3 regions of the Mesorhizobium sp. M1295 genome follow, and region 3 is predicted to be linked to each of the others. Evidence: predicted binding sites of a transcription regulator. Region 3 holds the regulator's gene; each other region holds the start of a gene.
What was found. The regulator PhoB, encoded in region 3, activates phosphate uptake and scavenging genes when phosphate is short. The targets are predictions, from matches to a motif close to TGTCATNNANCTGTCAT.

Region 1: a site for PhoB is predicted at 2,003-2,019, ahead of olsB (l-ornithine N(alpha)-acyltransferase). Genes of this name have one in related genera too.
Region 2: a site for PhoB is predicted at 1,603-1,619, ahead of NKH29_RS03690 (alkaline phosphatase D family protein). Genes of this name have one in related genera too.

What each region holds. Positions count from the first base shown of each region.
Region 1 is NZ_JAMYLU010000015.1:126,805-131,212, reverse strand. It holds gene NKH29_RS20885 (hybrid sensor histidine kinase/response regulator) at 1-1,933, shown strand, start outside; gene olsB (l-ornithine N(alpha)-acyltransferase) at 2,083-2,958, shown strand; gene NKH29_RS20875 (trimeric intracellular cation channel family protein) at 2,968-3,600, opposite strand; gene NKH29_RS20870 (TetR/AcrR family transcriptional regulator) at 3,677-4,327, shown strand; gene NKH29_RS20865 (cupin domain-containing protein) at 4,381-4,408, shown strand, end outside.
Region 2 is NZ_JAMYLU010000002.1:130,081-134,488, forward strand. It holds gene NKH29_RS03685 (MFS transporter) at 43-1,326, shown strand; gene NKH29_RS03690 (alkaline phosphatase D family protein) at 1,692-3,266, shown strand; gene NKH29_RS03695 (hypothetical protein) at 3,313-3,594, opposite strand; gene typA (translational GTPase TypA) at 3,793-4,408, shown strand, end outside.
Region 3 is NZ_JAMYLU010000002.1:390,055-394,462, reverse strand. It holds gene NKH29_RS05025 (ROK family protein) at 85-1,329, shown strand; gene phoB (phosphate regulon transcriptional regulator PhoB) at 1,339-2,028, opposite strand; gene phoU (phosphate signaling complex protein PhoU) at 2,045-2,752, opposite strand; gene pstB (phosphate ABC transporter ATP-binding protein PstB) at 2,785-3,588, opposite strand; gene pstA (phosphate ABC transporter permease PstA) at 3,585-4,408, opposite strand, start outside.

The DNA.
Region 1 (4,408 bases), on a different contig from region 3:
GATGCAGGAGAGCGAGGAGCGCTTTCGCGGTCTGATCGATGCACTCGGCGATCTCGTCGTCCACCGCGACCGCGACGGCCATATCGTCTACGCCAACAAGGTTTTCGCCGACCTTGTCGAAACCGACCAGCGCGACCTCGCCGGCAAGACCCTGGCGGAACTAGGCATCGATGTCGGCATCGTTCCCGACGCCGCCTTTTCCGACCATGAATGCCTGAGTTCCACTGATGTCGCCATTCGCACGCCGGACGGCCCACGCTGGTTCTCTTGGATCGAGCTGTCGGTGCGCGACAAGGACAGCGGCGCCGTTTCGCATCGCGCCATCGCCCGTGACATCACCGCCCGCAAACGCGCCGAATCCTCGCTGATCACCGCCCGCGAACGGGCCGAATATGCGAGCCAGGCCAAATCGCGCTTCCTCGCCACCGTCAGCCACGAGATACGCACGCCGATGAACGGCATCATGGGCATGGCCCGGCTTCTCGCCGACACCAGCCTTTCGCCCGAGCAGCGGACCTATGTCGGCGCCATCTCGACCTCGGCCAGCGCGCTGCTGGCGCTGATCGAGGACCTGCTCGACTATTCCAAGATCGAGGCCGGCCGCTTCGATCCCGAACCGCAACCGATGTCGGTGCGCGAGATCGCCGACAATGTCATCGAGCTTTTGGCGGCGCGGGCTTTTGCCAAGGATATCGGCCTCGGCTGCCATGTCGAACCCGACGTGCCGCAGCTGATCACCGCCGACCCCGGCAGGGTCAGGCAGGTGCTGCTCAACCTTATCGGCAATGCCGTCAAGTTCACCGACAGCGGCGGCGTCCTGGCAAGCATCGGCCGCGTCCGCACCGAAACCACCAACCGCATCCGCTTCACCATCACCGACACCGGCCCCGGTCTGCGCGAGGAGGACATGGAGCGCATCTTCGAGGACTTCGAACAGGCTGACGGCACCTCGACCCGTACGCATGGTGGTGCCGGCCTCGGTCTCGCGATTTCCAAGCGCCTGGTGACGGCGATGGGCGGCACTATCTCGGTGTCGAGCCGGCTTGGCCAGGGATCCGAATTCGTCTTCGAGATTCCCGCTATTTCCGCCGTCGAGGCGCTGCAGATCCGCCAGAACGCGCTGTTGGGCCGGCATGCGGTAATCGTGTCGAAGAACCTGGTCGAGGCCGAAGCCATCGCCCGCACCATTCGCGCCAATGGCGGAACGGTCGATCTGGCCGCCGCCGCCGCCCAGGCCGCCCCTTTCGCCGAGGGCTGCAACGTGCTTCTGGTCGATGCTGCCATGGAGCAAAGCGACGGCAGGCTGCTCAGGCGCCTGCGCCAGAGCGGATTTGTCGATTGCGAGGCGGTGACGCTGATCGCGCCGACCGACCGCGGCATGCTTGGCGAGTTCCGTGCCAACGGTTACGCCACCTTCCTGGCGAGGCCGGTGCGCGGCGAGACATTGCTGCGCGTGCTTTTGACCAGCCACGCACCGGTCATCGCCGAGCCGCAACCGCAAAAGCGCGGCGCGCAGGCTGGGCACGCCATTGGCGGCCGCCAGCAGGGCCTGTCGGTGCTGATCGCCGAGGACAACGACATCAACGCCATGCTGGCCCGCGCCACCCTCCTGAAGGCCGGGCATCGGGTGAAAGTGGTCGGCAACGGCAAGGCCGCGGTCGAGGCGGTCATCAGCACCGGCCATAAGCACCGCTACGACGTGGTGCTGATGGACCTGCATATGCCTGTCATGGACGGGCTGGACGCCATCGCCGCCATCCGCCGCCATGAGGAGGAGACCGCGGTTCCGCCGGTGCCGATCATGGTGCTGTCGGCCGACAGCCAGGAAAAGACCCGCCACGCCGTGCTCGCCCACGGTGCGAGCGGCTTCGTCACCAAGCCGCTCGACCCTGATGCCCTGGTTCATGCGGTTGAAGGGCAAGTGGCCGCTTGAGGCACAACATAGACGGTCGATAGATTACCCAGCCGACGAAGTATTGCCCGCAGAGCCGTATCACGGTACTGTCACAATCCTGTTGCACCTACACCGTATCCCCGTGCCAAGAGGGATGGCTCGAAGGAGAATCACTCGTGCATACAGTCATGCCGGAATGTGATGCTCGGCCGAACGCCAGCGGGCCTTTGCTCGTCGGCCGGAACGCCGATGCCGTCATAAAAGGCGCATCGCTCGGCCGCATCGGCAATCTCGAAGTGCGGCTCGCCCGCAACGAGGCCGAGATCGCCGCCGCGCAGGAAGTGCGCTACCGGGTGTTCTACGACGAGCTTGGTGCCAGGAAGGACCTGTTCCAGATGCAGGACCGCCGCGATGCCGACCGCTTCGATCCCCTCTGCGACCATCTGCTGGTCTTCGATACTTCGCTTTCCGGTCCCGAGCATCGCCGCATCGTCGGCACCTACCGCCTGCTGCGGCAGGAGATTGCCGCGGCGGCGGGCGGCTTCTATTCCGAAGGCGAATTCGAGTTGACCAAGCTGATCGCGCGACATCCCGGCCAGCGCTTCCTCGAGCTCGGCCGCTCCTGCGTTCTGCCGGAATACCGCTCCAAGCGCACCATCGAGGCGCTGTGGCAAGGCATCTGGGCCTATATCAATCATTACGGCATTGGCGTGATGACCGGCTGCGCGTCGTTCCACGGCACCGTGCCGGCGGCACATGCAGAGGCGCTGACCTATCTTGCCCACCACTGCCGGACGAATTCATCGTGGGACGTGCGTGCCGTCGCCGGGCGCTATTGTTCGATGGATCTGATGCCGATCGAAGCCGTTAACACCAAGGCGGCGATCGCCGCGATGCCGCCGCTGGTCAAGGGCTATCTGCGCGTCGGCGCGCGCATCGGCGACGGTTGCGTCATCGACCGTGAATTCTCGACGGTCGACGTGTTCGTGGTGATGCCGGTCAAGGAGATCGGTGCCCGCTACGTCAATTATTATGGCGGGGAAGCGCAGCGGTTTGCAGCCTGACACCTTAAATCAGGGAATATCTTCCGGACGCCGGCCAGGCTTGCTTTTGTAGGACGGAAAGGCCCAGCCGAATTTCAGCGCGCCGCCGCGTACGCAGAAAGCCGCCATGAAACCTGCCAGGCCCGACGCAAGCGGCGGCAGTCCGGCGAAATCGCCAAGTGTGTAGAGGCCGGCGCCGGCAAGCGCTGCGGTAACGTAGATTTCCGGTCTCAGGAGCACCGAAGGCTCGCCTGTCAACAGATCGCGCAGAATGCCGCCAAGGGTTGCGGTGAGCATGCCGGTGACGATCGAAACTGCAGGTGACCCGGTGATCGTCAGCCCCTTGGCCGCGCCAATCACCGAAAATGCGGCAAGACCTATGGCGTCGAGCCAGAGCAGCAATTTGTAGCGCGACTCGAAACGATGTGCGCTGAAGAAGACGACGACCGCCACCGCCGCACAGATTAGCACATAGTCGCGGTTTCCCACCCAGAACACGGGCACGTTGAGGATGACGTCGCGAAACGTTCCGCCCCCGATGCCGGCAACGCTAGCCAGAAACAGGTAACCGATAATGTCGAGCTGTTTGCGCGAGGCGGCCAGCGCACCGGTCGCCGCGAAGACGGCGACGCCGGCATAGTCGAGAAGCTCGATCGGGTTCATGGAGGGAATAATGAAATACCGAGTGGGGAATAGCGAGTGGCTCCTGCGAATCTGGATTGACTCCAGATAAATTTAAATGATTGAATTATTCATTCAATTATTTGGGTGGACGTCTATGTCCCCTCGCCGCTACAGCATGGCTTCCCGGACTGCCGCCTTCGCCAAGACGAGGCAGCGCATTCTCGACGCGACAATCAAGCTGCACACCCAGAACGGCATCTTTGGCACGACTTGGAAGGATATCGCTACGGAAGCCGATGTCGCCGTTGGCACCGTCTACAAGCATTTTCCTACTCTGGATGACCTGGTGCCGGCGTGCGGCGAATTGCTGATGGAGCGCCTGCGTCCTCCGTCGCCCGAAGCAGTGACGGAGATAATCGGCGACGCGACCGATCCTGAAGAACGGCTACGCCGGGTCGCCAACGAGCTGTTCGCCTTCTACCAACGTGGCGGACGGCATCTCGAAAGCGACCTGCGCGAGCGCGAGCTTCCGGCCATGCGGGAATGGGAGGAATACCTGCGACACATGGTGGCCGGATTCGTGCGTGAGGCACTGGCGCACGACGGTCCGGGCGATGATGTCGTGCAGGCAATCAGCTTTCTATTCGACTTTCCGACGTTCAACGCCATGCGGATACGCGGCATGACGGTGGACCTCGCCGTCGAAACGGCAACGACAATGGCGCTCTGCTGGCTCAAAGGCAGAGGCCGGACGAGCACGTCTTGAGCGAACAGAATGCGGGAGGCGAAACAAAGGTCAGATGGCAAAGGGAGGAAGTCATGGACACGAATGTCGTTGAAATCACTG
Region 2 (4,408 bases), 260 kb from region 3:
GGTACGTATGTTCCGCACATCTGAAACGTACCGGTCAGTAACATGATAGCTCAATCCCGCCCGTTTGGCCAGCGCTACGCTTTCGTCGTGGTCGCCGTCATCTTCCTCTGCCTGCTGATCGCCGCGGGCCTGCGTTCGGCGCCGGCAGTCATGATGCTGCCGCTGGAGAATAGTTTCGGCTGGCGGCGCGACGTCGTCTCGCTGGCCGCGGCCACCGGCATCTTCCTCTATGGCCTGACTGGGCCGTTTGCCGCGGCGCTGATGGAGCGGATCGGGCTGCGCCGCACCTTGCTTGCCGCGCTGCTTTTGATGTCGGGATCGACCGCGCTCAGCCTGCTAATGACCAAGCCGTGGCATCTGCTCCTCACCTGGGGCGTGTTTTCCGGCATCAGTTCGGGCGCTGTCGCCACCGTGCTCGGCGCGACCATCGTCAACCGCTGGTTCAAGACCAATCGCGGCCTTGTGATGGGACTGATGTCGGCGTCCAGCGCCACCGGGCTGCTGGTCTTCCTGCCGCTGCTCGCCTCGCTCGCCCAGTCCGGCGGCTGGAAGCCGGTCGCCATTGCCATTGCCGTGGCCACCGCCGCCTTGGTGCCGCTGGTTTATATGCTGGTACCGGAGCGTCCGGCCGCGATCGGCATGGTCCGCTATGGCGCCGAGCTCGACGATGTGCCGCCCGCGCCGCCGGCCGCGCAAGGCAATTTCCTCGCGCATACGCTGAGCACGTTGCGCCGCGCCGCCGGTACGCGTGTGTTCTGGTACCTGTTCGCCACCTTCTTCGTTTGCGGCTTCACCACCAACGGGTTGGTCGGCACGCACCTGATCGCCTTTTGCGGCGATATGGGCATCGGCGAAGTGCAGGCCGCGGGCCTGCTCTCGATGATGGGTATCTTCGATCTTATTGGCACGACGCTGTCGGGCTGGCTCACCGACCGTTTCGACCCGCGCAAGCTGCTCGGCATCTATTACGGCATTCGCGGCCTGTCGCTGATCTATCTGCCCTATTCCGGCTTCTCGGCGACCAGCCTGATCATCTTCGCCGTATTTTACGGACTGGACTGGATCGCCACGGTGCCGCCGACGCTGCGGCTTTCCAACGAGGCGTTCGGCGACCGCAGCGGGCCGATCGTCTTCGGCTGGATCGTCGCCGGCCATCAAGTCGGCGCAGCGACAGCGGCCTTTTTCGGCGGCACCATGCGCGAGCTGCAGGGCAATTACGAGCTTGCCTTCCTGATTGCCGGCATGACGGCAATAGCCGCCGCCTGCATCTCGCTGCTGATCAACACCAGCCGCCCGGCGTTCGATCCTGAACCGCAGGCGGCATAGCTTCTCGTTGCAGGAGAGATGCCGTCGGCCAAATTGCCGATCTCCCCCCTCGTGGGGGAGATGCCCGGCAGGGCAGAGGGGGCGCGAAGGTTCGCCAGCCTCCGACTTTACGCAATGTTCTGCCCAAACTCCGCTGCTCCGTCTGATTTCTTTCTGATTTGTACGTCGGCGGGACAGCGCCCCCCTCTGGCCTGCCGGCCATCTCCCCGCAAGGGACCCGCAAGGGGGGAGATCAGCAGCTTCGCCGCCGAGCGGTCCAGCCTTCCCGCTTGTTGATGTCAGAAAACCTTCATCGTTTCGAAATGTGCCTGAAACATTGAAGCTGGAGCTTGGCGGCGACGTTCAACGCCATCCAGGAGACAGCCATGGACAAGATTTCAATGACGCGGCGCGCTTTCGTCACGTCGGCCAGCGCCGTTGGCCTGGTCGGCGCCTCGGGTCTCGCCCTTCCCTATTACTCGCGCGCCAATCAGCGCCCGGCCTTCACCCATGGCATTCAGTCCGGCGATGTCGACGCGACCAGCGGCATGGTCTGGACGCGCACGGACCGGCCGTCGCGCGTCATGTTCGAAGTGTCGTCGACGGAAAATTTCGCCAATGCCGTCCGCCTGGCGCCGCTCGATACGTCGCCGGCCAGCGACTATACGGTGAAGCGGCTGCTTACCGATCTCGCCTCCGACCAGGACATTTTCTACCGCATGGTCGCGGCCGATCTTGCCGACATCAACGCCGTTTCGGAGCCGATCGTCGGCCGCTTCCGCACGGCACCTGCCTCGAAGCGCGACATTCGTTTCGCCTGGTCGGGCGACACCGCCGGCCAAGGCTGGGGCATCGACGAGACCGGCATGAAGACCTACGCCACGATCGCCAAGCACACGCCCGACTTCTTCCTGCATTCGGGCGATACGGTCTATGCCGATGGTGCGATGAAGGACGAGGTCGACCTGCCCAATGGCGACAAGTGGAAAAACACAGTGCTGATCGACGAAAAGCGCAAGGTTGCCGAGACGCTGGACGAATACCGGGCGCAGTGGAAATACAACATGATGGACAAGAACGTTCTTGCGCTCAGTGCCATCTGCCCGACTTTCTATCAGTGGGACGACCATGAGGTGCTTAACAACTGGTCGGACTCGAAGGACCTGACCGCCGACGACCGCTACACCGAAAAATCGATCCATGTGCTGGCGGCACGTGCTGCGCGCGCCTTCCACGAGATGACGACGATCCGCTACGAACTGTCGGAGCCGGGCCGCGTCTACCGCAAGATCGCTTATGGGCCGCTGCTCGATGTGTTCTTCCTCGACATGCGTTCCTACCGCGGCCCCAACGGCCCGGATATGCAGGAGACGATGACGCCGCAATCGCGCATCCTCGGCGAACAGCAGATTAAGTGGTTGAAGCGTGAGCTGGCAAATTCCAACGCGACGTGGAAAATCATCGCCGCCGACATGCCGCTCGGCCTCGTGGTCTGGAATGACGGTACCAAGAAGGTCGGGGCCGAGGCAGTCAGCAATGGCGACAATGGCCCGGCCAAGGGGCGCGAGCTGGAAATTGCCGACCTTCTTCGCTATATAAAGAACGCGGGCATCAGCAATACCGTTTGGCTCACCGCAGACGTGCATTACACGGCCGCGCATTACTACAATCCGGACAAGGCGCAGTTCGAGGACTTCAATGCGTTCTGGGAATTCGTTTCGGGTCCGATCCATTCAGGCACGTTCGGACCGAATGGTTTCGACATGACGTTCGGCCCGGAGCTGAAGTTCATCAAGGCACCGACTGCCGAGCAGGGTCAGAACCTGCCGCCGTTGGCCGGCCTGCAGTTCTTCGGACTTGTCGATATCGATGGCGCTACAGAGCAGCTGACGGTGCGGCTGATGGATCGCGACGACAGCGAACTCTACAAGGTCACGCTCGATCCGGTGCGGTCGGCGTGAGCGACTGCACCATTATCCTCGGGCCAGCCCGAGGGTAGGACGTGTATCAATCGGGATAGCAGACGACGGGAATGTTGGGCCAGACGGCGCCGTCGCATCCGGCATTTTGCTGCCTTTGCTTGAAGGCGGCGCTGACTGGCCCGGTCACCACCGGGTCGACGCCATCGGGAGCATCGGCAAAAAGCTGCTCCGCCGACCGCTTGTCGGACGGCAGCGCAGTCCGCGTCTCCTTGAACGACGCGGCCGACTGCGCCGCGCCTGCCGCGAGGAGGACGGCGAGTGCGCTACATGCCAAAATCGGCCGGAGTCTGCTGCCTGCGTCGATCATGAAATTCGAACTGCCCGGACCATGAAAGGTTCCGCCTTGGTTAATAATTCCACTTCACACCAAGACATTTAAGATTTGGTGACTTTATTTGGTGACTCGCCTCCTCTTTCGCAATTGCGAAAAACCCTGTATGAGCCGCCCAACCGAATGAGGCAGCGCCTTTTGGCCTGCTGCCTGCAACGCTCCCGAGACCAAAACATGAAAATCCGCAATATCGCGATCATCGCGCACGTCGACCATGGAAAAACCACCCTCGTCGATCAGCTCCTGAAACAGTCCGGCTCGTTCCGCGACAACCAGCGCGTCGCCGAGCGCGCCATGGATTCGAACGATCTCGAAAAGGAACGCGGCATCACCATCCTGGCCAAGGCGACCTCGGTCGACTGGAAGGGCACCCGCATCAACATCGTCGACACGCCCGGCCACGCCGACTTCGGCGGTGAGGTCGAGCGCATCCTGTCGATGGTGGATTCGGCCATCGTGCTGGTCGACGCCGCCGAGGGGCCGATGCCGCAGACCAAATTCGTCGTCGGCAAGGCGCTCAAGGTCGGACTGAAGCCGATCGTCGTCATCAACAAGATCGACCGGCCGGATGCTCGCCACGTCGAGGTGGTCAACGAGGTGTTCGACCTGTTTGCCGCGCTTGACGCGACCGACGAGCAGCTCGACTTCCCGATCCTTTACGGTTCGGGCCGTGACGGCTGGGTCTCCGAAAACCCCGAAGGTCCGAAGGACCAGGCTCTGGCGCCGCTGTTCGACCTCGTCATCAAGCACGTGCCGGCGCCGACCGTTCATCCTGGCCCGTTCCGCATGA
Region 3 (4,408 bases):
TGCCTCATCTGACACTATTTGTCGGCATTACCGACGGCTTCCGGTTCATGAGCGGCCGCGGCAAACCGGGAGGAAAGCAAAACGATGTCGGTCGGAATCCGCCATGACGATTTGCGCCGGCGCAACCGGGCGATGGTGATCTCGGCCGTGCGCCGGGCCGGCCAGCCATCGCGTACGGAGATCGCCGCAACCACCGGCCTCAGCCATTCGACCATATCGGCGATCTCCTCCGACCTGATACGGGAAGGCATCCTCGCCGAGAGCAAGGCAAGCGAACCCGTTTCGTTGAAACGCGGTCGTCCGCAGGTCGGCCTCGCCCTCAATCCGGAAGCGGCGGCGGTGCTGACCGTGGTGTTGTCGCTGAATTTCCTGTCGGCCGCCATCATCGACTATGCGGGGCAGGTGGTCGCCGAGGAACAGCGCCGGCTGGACACGCTGACCATGCCGCGCGACGAACTGATCCGCGAATGCATGGCCATCGTCCGGCGCCGGCTGGACGATCCAGATCTTGACGTCCGCAGTGTCGCCCGCATCGCCCTGGCGATTCAGGGAATTACCGACTCCCCTGCACGCGCCATGCTGTGGTCGCCGATCACGCCGCAGACGGACATCGCCTTTGCCGACATGCTGGAAGATGAATTCGGCATCCCGGCCACGGTGGAGAACGACTGCAATATGATGGCGGTGGCTTTGCGCTGGCGCGATCCGGATCGCTATCGCGACGACTTCATCGCCATCCTGCTTTCGCACGGCATCGGCATGGGGCTGGTGTTGAAGGGCGAGCTGTTCACCGGCACGCATTCCTCGGGCGGCGAGTTTGGCCACATGATCCATCGTCCGGGCGGCGCGCTCTGCCGTTGCGGGCGGCGCGGCTGCATCGAGGCCTATGCCGGCAATTACGCCATCTGGCGCAACGCCACGCAGATGAGCGAAGACAGCCAACCGGTCGCCGACGTCAGCGACGCCGACATGCGCGCGCTGGCGGTTCGGGCGCGCGAGAAGGACGGGCCGGAACGCGAAGCCTACCGCAAGGCCGGCGAAGCGCTGGGTTTCGGTCTCGGCTCGCTGTTCGCGCTGATCGATCCGGCACCGGTCGCAATGGTCGGCGCCAGTGCCGCCGCCTTTGATCTGATCGAGCCGGCCTTGCGGAAGGCCATCGCCCAGACCGCCGGCGGCCAGCATTCGGGCTCGATCTCCTTCGATACCGAGCCGAACGAATTGCCGCTGATCCGCGAAGGCTGTGCAATGCGGGCGTTAAGCTTCGTCGACCAGCAGATTTTCGCGCCGGGCGCGCAAATGAGGCCCGGCGTCAGAAAGAACGTAGCCTGACTGGGCGGGTCAATCTTCCCTGATCGCGTAGCCGGCACCGCGGATGGTGCGGATGACATCAGGCATGCGGCCGTTGTTGACGGCTTTGCGCAGCCGCCCGACATGCACGTCGACGGTGCGTTCGTCGATATAGATCGTCTCGCCCCAGACATTATCGAGTAACTGGCTGCGCGAGAAGACGCGGCCCGGATGCCGCATCATGAATTCGAGCAGCCGGAATTCGGTCGGCCCGAGCCGGATCTCGGTCTTCTTGCGATACACCCTGTGCGATTCGCGATCGAGCACGATGTCGCCGACCTTCAGCACGCTGGACAGCACTTCCGGCTTGGCGCGGCGCAGCAGCGCCTTGACCCTGGCCATGAATTCCGGTGTCGAAAACGGTTTGACCAGATAGTCGTCGGCGCCGGTCGAAAGACCGCGTACCCGGTCGCTCTCCTCGCCGCGCGCGGTCAGCATGATGATCGGCAGCCGTTCGGTTTCGGGGCGCACCCGCAACCGGCGGCAGAGCTCGATGCCGGAAACCGCTGGTATCATCCAGTCGAGCACCAGAAGATCGGGCACATTCTCCTGCAAACGGATCTCGGCTTCGTCGCCGCGTGTCACCACCTCGACCTGGTAGCCTTCGGATTCGAGATTGTAGCGGAGCAGCACACCCAACGGCTCCTCGTCCTCCACCACCATTATGCGTGGTGCGATCATCGGCTGGGCACCCCCATCATGTCGCCGGTGCGGACATTGTCGTTTCGTCTTGCTTCGGACGATTGACCGGCAATTGCTCGCCGGTCAGCACATAATACGCATTTTCGGCGATGTTGGTGACATGGTCGCCGATCCGCTCCAGATTCTTGGCGCAGAACAGCAGATGCGTGCAAGCGGTGATGTTGCGCGGGTCTTCCATCATGTAGGTCAACAGTTCGCGGAACACCGACGTATATTTGACGTCGATGCGCTCGTCGGCGGCGCGTAGCTTGGCCAACGCGGCCGCATCGCCTGCAGCATACTCCTCGATGACGCCCTGCACCTGGATGAGCACCAGCTGCGCCATCGCATCGATGGAATGCGATAGGTCGCGCGGTGTGACGCTAAGGCCGACCGCACTCACACGCTTGGCGATATTCTTGGCAAGGTCGCCGATGCGTTCGAGATCGCCGGCCATGCGGATCGCCCCGACGACATGGCGCAGATCGTGGGCCATCGGCTGGCGCTTGGCGATCAGGGTGATGGCGCGGTCGTCCAGTTCGCGTTGACGCGCATCCATGATGGCATCGTCGGAAACGACGCGTTGCGCCAGCACGTTGTCAGAATTCAACAGGGCCTTGGTCGCCCCGCCGACCATCGAACCGGCGAGGTCGGCCATGTCGCGGATCAGCTTGCTGATCTGCTCGAGATCCTCGTCGAAAGAAGCGACTGTGTGTTCGCCCATGGTCCTGTCCTCATATGCGTGATCGGAACGGCTCAGCCGAAGCGGCCGGTGATGTAATCCTGCGTGCGCTTCTCGCGGGGCGACGTGAAGATCTTCTCGGTCCGGTCGAACTCTACCAGTTCACCCAGATACATGAAGGCGGTCTGGCGCGATACGCGCGCCGCCTGCTGCATGTTGTGGGTGACGATGACGATCGTGTAGTCGGCTTGCAATTCGTCGATCAGTTCCTCGATCTTGGCGGTCGACAGCGGGTCGAGTGCCGAAGCCGGCTCGTCGAGCAGAATGACTTCCGGCTTCACCGCCACGGTGCGGGCAATACAAAGCCGCTGCTGCTGGCCGCCTGACAGGCTCAAGCCGCTGGCGTTGAGCTTGTCCTTGACCTCGCCCCACAGCGCGGCCCGCTTCAACGCTTGTTCGACGCGGCCGTCCATTTCGGACTTGCCCAGATTCTCATAAAGCCTGACGCCGAAGGCGATGTTCTCGTAGATCGACATCGGGAACGGCGTCGGCTTCTGGAACACCATGCCGATCTTGGTCCTCAGGAGATTGAGGTCCTGCGAGCGGTCGAGAATGTTCTTGCCGTCGAGCAGCACCTGGCCCTCGGCTGTCTGCTTCGGGTAGAGTTCGTAGATGCGGTTGAACACACGCAGCAGCGTCGATTTCCCGCAGCCCGAAGGGCCGATGAAGGCAGTGACGCTGCGCTCGGGCAGCGACAAGGTGATGTCCTTCAACGCCTTGCTCTGGCCGTAGTAGAAGTTGAGGTTCTTGACCTCGATCTTCGTCTTCTCGGCGACCGTCTCGGTCATCGTCATGTCCGCGGACAACATCTGTGTCATCTGTCCTCTCTGCGTCCGGTAAGGCTGCGGGCGAGGATGCTCAAGCCCAGAACCGTCAGGGTGATTATGAGTGCGCCGGTCCACGCCAGTTGCTGCCATTCCTCGTAAGGGCTGAGAGCGAACTGGAAGATGGTCACCGGCAGGCTGGCCATCGGCGCGTTGATATTGCTGCTCCAGAACTGGTTGTTGAGCGCGGTGAAGAGCAGCGGCGCCGTCTCGCCGGAAATGCGTGCTATCGCCAGCAATATGCCGGTGACGATGCCGGACAATGCGGCGCGGTAGGCGACCGAACGGATCACCACCCAGCGCGGCGCGCCGATCGCGGCGCCGGCTTCACGCAACGCGTTCGGCACCAGGTTGAGCATGTCTTCAGTGGTGCGCACGACCACCGGAATGACCAGGATGGCAAGCGCAACGGCGCCGGCTATGGCCGAGAAATGCCCCATTGGCCGCACCATCAACTCATAGACGAACAAGCCGATGATGATCGACGGCGCCGACAACAGGATGTCGTTGATGAAGCGCACGACGGTGGTGATGCGCGAGAAACGCCCATATTCGGCCATGTAGGTTCCCGCCAGCACGCCGATCGGCGTGCCGACGACAACGGCGATGATCGTCATCAGCAGGCTGCCCGCGATTGCATTGAGCAGGCCGCCGGCCTCGCCTGGCGGTGGCGTCATCTCGGTGAAGACCGCGAACGAAAGCCCGGCTGTGCCCTTATAGACCAGTGCACCGAGAATGAGCGCCAGCCAGGCAAGCCCGATGCCGGCGGCGACGACGCAAAGCGCCATCATCACCGAATTTCTGGCTTTGCGGC